2 regions of the Rhodoferax sp. P2_H8_2 genome follow, and region 2 is predicted to be linked to the other one. Evidence: predicted binding sites of a transcription regulator. Region 2 holds the regulator's gene; the other holds the start of a gene.

Region 1 (2,397 bases), on a different contig from region 2:
AATGCCATCCAGATCGTCGGGCACGGTGGTCAGGTAGCAGGAAGACAGCTGTGAGCGCAAGGTGCCACTATTAAATAGAGTGGGCGTGCTGGACATGAAGTCAAACGAAGATAGGACTTCATAGAACTCAATCGCACGCGCTTCGCGGTCGATCTCGCCAAGCGACAGGCCCATAGCGACGCGCATGAAGAAGGCTTGTGGCAGCTCGATGCGGGTCGCACCTTCATGCAGGAAGTAGCGGTCATACAGGGTTTGCAGACCCAGGTAATCAAACTTCAGATCGCGGTCGGCCTTCAATGCCGCGCCCAGACGTTGCAAGTCAAACTGCTGCAGCTTCTCGTCCAGCAGCTCGGCATCGACGCCGCGCTTGATGAAGCCGGGGAAGTAATCTGCATAGGCTTGCTGCATGTCGGCCTGCGCCACATCGCGGCCCAGCACTTCACGCGAAATCGTATGGAACAGCAGACGCGCTGTGGCGTAGGTGTAATCAGGATCTTTTTCGATCAAAGTGCGGGCCGCCAGGATGGACGCCTTGTAGACCTCGTCCATAGGCACGCCGTCATACAGATTGCGCATGGTCTCGGCCAGGATGGGCGCGGCGCTGACATCGGCACCCAGTCCGGCGCAGGCCGTTTCAATCTTTGTCTTGAGCGCAAGCAGGTCGAGCGGAACACGTTGGCCGCCATCGATCACGTGCAGCGCGGGCGCTGCCGGCGTTTCCTGTGCCACTTGCTTGGCGCGCTCTTGCGTGCGGCGTTCGCGATAGAGCACATAGGCCCGGGCGATTTCGTGGTGGCCGCCGCGCATCAGACCCAGTTCTACCTGGTCTTGTACGTCTTCAATATGGAAGGTGCCGCCACCGGGGCGTGAGCGCACCAGCGCGCGGATCACCTGCTGCGTCAGCTCGTCCACCATCTCGCGCACGCTGGCAGATGCGGCGCCCTGGGTGCCATGCACGGCCAGAAACGCCTTCATCATCGCGACCGCGATTTTGTTGGGTTCGAATGGAACCACGGCGCCGTTGCGGCGAATGATCTGGTAGTGGTTCAGGGGATTGATGGAGGCACCTTGTACAGGCGCACTCTGGCTGGAAAGGATGCCGGTCGTGACAGTGCTGGATGTGCTGGAAATGGTTTGCATGAATTCCTCTTCGAATCAATATTTTTTATGGGCTTGGCTGCTATCTACGGTGGGTGCAAATCCATCACCTGAGGGAATCGCGCCGAAATCAAATGACACTATATCTGGTGTGCAAGGTGTCAGCAAGCCACTACCCATAGTGTACTGTTGCCAAAAGTGTGCACTGGGCAGAATGCTGAAAAATGTGCGGGGTTGCAGAGCATGGCCCGCACTGGTGCGTCCATATCTTCAGTATCCGCGGCAAGCCATTGCGGCGCGCCTGATGGCGGAAAAACATCAATGCTGGTGCTGGTTTTCGGCGGATTTGGGCCGCTGGGCCGCATGGATAGTGCGCATGCCGATTCGGCCGATTTGGTGCGACCGGTTCAATCCAATTCGGTGCGTTGGACAGATGTCGCGTGAGAAATATTTTTACTCAAAATACCATCGGGAAAATACTGAGAAAAAAGCCCGCTGGACTGTTGCAAGCGTGCCCAATCCATGCCGGCACCAGGGTCTCCCTTACGCCCTGGCGCTATATGCTCATGCCCCGCGATGTGGGCGATGGGGTAGCCCGCTAGCAGAGCCGGTAACAGCGACTGCAAGGTCTCATACTGCGCATCGGTAAACAGCCCGCCCTCCAATCCTTCCAGCTCTATGCCTATGGAGTCGTCATTGCAATTGCTGCGTCCTCGGTAGCTGGACACACCGGCGTGCCAGGCGCGGTCATCGCAGCTGACGAACTGCCATAACTCGCCACCGCGCTGGATGTAGAAGTGCGACGACACCTCCAGGCCTTCGATGCTTTTAAAGAAAGGGTGGGCGTCCCAGTCCAGCGTGTTGGTGAATAGCTGCTCCACTTCGGGTCCGCCATAGGTGCCGGGCGGCAAACTGATGGAGTGCACCACCACCAGGTCAATGTTGGCTTGCGCAGGCCTGGCGCCAAAATTGGGTGACCGAACATGCCGCGCAAAGCGGTACCAGCCCTGCTGCCAGGGCCTCTGCGTCGTGTTTGGTTTGTCCGTATCAGGCATCGGGGCCTTCGTTATCGCTGGGGACGTCGATTTTGAGCCGGGCGATACGGTAGCGGATCTGGCGCAGCGTCAGCCCCAGGCGGTTGGCCGCAAGCGTGCGATTGAAATGGGTGTCCTTTAGTGTTCGGACCAGAATGTCCCGTTCTTGCTGGTCTAGATGGCCTTGCAGGTCCGCAGGCAAGGGCGCTTCGGATTCCACAGTAGCAGAGGGGTCCAATTCCGCCGCAGGTGTTGCAGCAAGCGC
Region 2 (2,397 bases):
TTGGGCATTTGAACGGCATACGACATCATTCCGCCCAGAGCCAACATGCCAAACGAAAGAATCAGCACCGTTACCAGCACTTCCAGCAGGGACGAGCCCCTTTGTGTGGGCCTGCGAGGGATTGTATTTATGGACATGACGTGTACCCGTCCCCTTTGATTTTGACCCTTCCGCCGACGCTTACGCAAACCATGCGTTGCTCCTCACTGGAGTAGTTGGGCGGGCTGCCAAACGTGAGTGACATTGCTCCCCCGCTTAAGTTTTGAAGCCGACCGGTTGCTGTAAAGACGAGTTTTGTAGTGCTGGAAGCCTCAATGGTGTTGACCCCAGTAATAAGAGCTTGTCTGCGCAGTATTAGGTCACCAGAAGTTACTGACTGGGTGCTGTCTTGGTCGTAAAACACGATCCAGCCCGATTCCCAACCGCTGCCCGTTGCACAACTAGGGTTGGCGGCTTCGGGGTCGTTGCTGCGGCACATCACCATATCCCCGCCGCGGCGGACCCCCTCACTTCGCGCAAAACTGGCGTCTGCAATAAAGGAATTGACCGCGCTCGACATATTCACTGACCGTATGGTCTTGGTGAAAGAAGGTGCTGCCAAGGCAGCCAATATGGCGGCAATTGACAGCACGATCATTAGTTCGACCAAGGTAAATCCCAAGGATTTTTTCATGAATGTGATTCTCAATGAATACTCCATCTCGCCAAAAAGTAAGCGATAAGTGGGCAGCAAGCCCGATTGACGGTAGGGTCCGACTACCGCCGAACCTCATCTACTAACGTCTTAAACTCATCAATATCCTCAAAACTGCGATAAACACTGGCAAAACGTACATAGGCCACTTTGTCGAGCTTCTTGAGTTCGCGCATCACCAGTTCGCCAATCCGGGTAGAGGGGACCTCGCGCAGGCCCAGGTTCAATAGTTTCTCCTCAATTCGCTCTATGGCGCCATCAACCTGCTCGGTGCTGACGGGACGTTTGCGCAGCGCTAGGTTCATCGATGCCAGCAGCTTGATCCGTTCAAACTCTATGCGACGCCCATCCTTCTTGACGATGGCGGGGAAGTTGACGTCGGGGCGCTCATAGGTCGTGAAGCGCTTCTGGCAAGAGGCGCACTGCCGGCGCCTGCGGATGAAGTCCCCGTCTTCGCTGATTCGGGTCTCTACGACCTGGGTATCCGAATGGCTGCAAAACGGGCACTTCATCTGGGGCTACTTACTTATAGACCGGGAAGCGGGAAGTCAGGGCGTTGACCTTGGCGCGAACCGCTTCAATGTTGGCTGCGTCGCGTGGGTTGTCCAGCACATCAGCAATCAGATGGGCGGTCATTCTTGCCTCTTCATCCTTGAAGCCACGGGTGGTCATTGCCGGTGTGCCAATGCGCACGCCGCTGGTGACCATGGGCTTTTCCGGGTCGTTGGGGATGGCATTCTTGTTGATGGTCATGTGGGCGCTGCCCAGTACAGCCTCGGCTTCCTTGCCGGTAATGCCTTTGGATCGCAGATCGACCAGCATGACATGGCTCTCAGTTCCACCGCTGACGATGCGCAAACCGCGAGCGGTCAATGTCTCGGCGACGATCTTGGCGTTGCGGACTACTTGCTGCTGGTACGTCTTGAATTCAGGAGCAAGAGCTTCCTTGAATGCGACAGCCTTTGCCGCGATCACATGCATCAACGGGCCGCCTTGCAGACCGGGGAAGATGGCGCTGTTGATCGCCTTTTCGTGTTGCGACTTCATCAGGATGATGCCGCCGCGTGGGCCGCGCAAGCTTTTGTGGGTGGTGGAGGTCACCACGTCAGCGTGAGGCACCGGGTTGGGGTAGACGCCAGCGGCGATCAGGCCCGCATAGTGAGCCATGTCGACCATGAAGATCGCGCCGACATCCTTGGCGACCTTGGCAAAACGAGCGAAGTCGATCGCCAGTGAATAGGCGCTTGCGCCGGCGATGATCAGTTTTGGCTTGGCTTCGTGGGCTTTGCGCTCCATTGCGTCGTAGTCGATGGCTTCCTTGGCGTCCAGGCCGTAGCTCACGACGTTGAACCATTTGCCGCTCATGTTCAGCGGCATGCCGTGGGTCAGGTGGCCGCCTTCGGCCAGGCTCATGCCCATAATGGTTTCGCCGGGCTTGACGAAGGCCAGCAGCACCGCCTCGTTGGCGGACGCGCCGCAATGCGGCTGCACGTTGGCTGCTTCGGCGCCGAAAATCTGCTTGACGCGATCAATCGCCAGTTGCTCCGCCACGTCTACGTGCTCGCAGCCGCCGTAATAGCGCTTGCCTGGGTAGCCTTCGGCGTATTTGTTGGTGAGCTGTGTACCTTGCGCGGCCATGACGGCGGGCGAGGCGTAGTTTTCGCTGGCGATCAGCTCAATATGGTGTTCCTGGCGAGCGTTCT

Evidence for each region. The regulator NrdR, encoded in region 2, represses ribonucleotide reductase genes. The targets are predictions, from matches to a motif close to CACNANATNTNGTG.
Region 1: AC1DV6_RS01305 (ribonucleoside-diphosphate reductase subunit alpha) is a predicted target of NrdR. The motif match lies at 1,237-1,250, and genes of this name have one in related genera.

What each region holds. Positions count from the first base shown of each region.
Region 1 covers NZ_JBFUFW010000001.1:262,653-265,049, reverse strand. The annotation lists gene AC1DV6_RS01305 (ribonucleoside-diphosphate reductase subunit alpha) at 1-1,140, opposite strand, end outside; gene ampD (1,6-anhydro-N-acetylmuramyl-L-alanine amidase AmpD) at 1,506-2,153, opposite strand; gene AC1DV6_RS01295 (sigma-54-dependent transcriptional regulator) at 2,146-2,397, opposite strand, start outside.
Region 2 covers NZ_JBFUFW010000005.1:188,801-191,197, forward strand. The annotation lists gene AC1DV6_RS11290 (prepilin-type N-terminal cleavage/methylation domain-containing protein) at 1-137, opposite strand, end outside; gene AC1DV6_RS11295 (GspH/FimT family pseudopilin) at 128-673, opposite strand; gene nrdR (transcriptional regulator NrdR) at 757-1,206, opposite strand; gene glyA (serine hydroxymethyltransferase) at 1,217-2,397, opposite strand, start outside.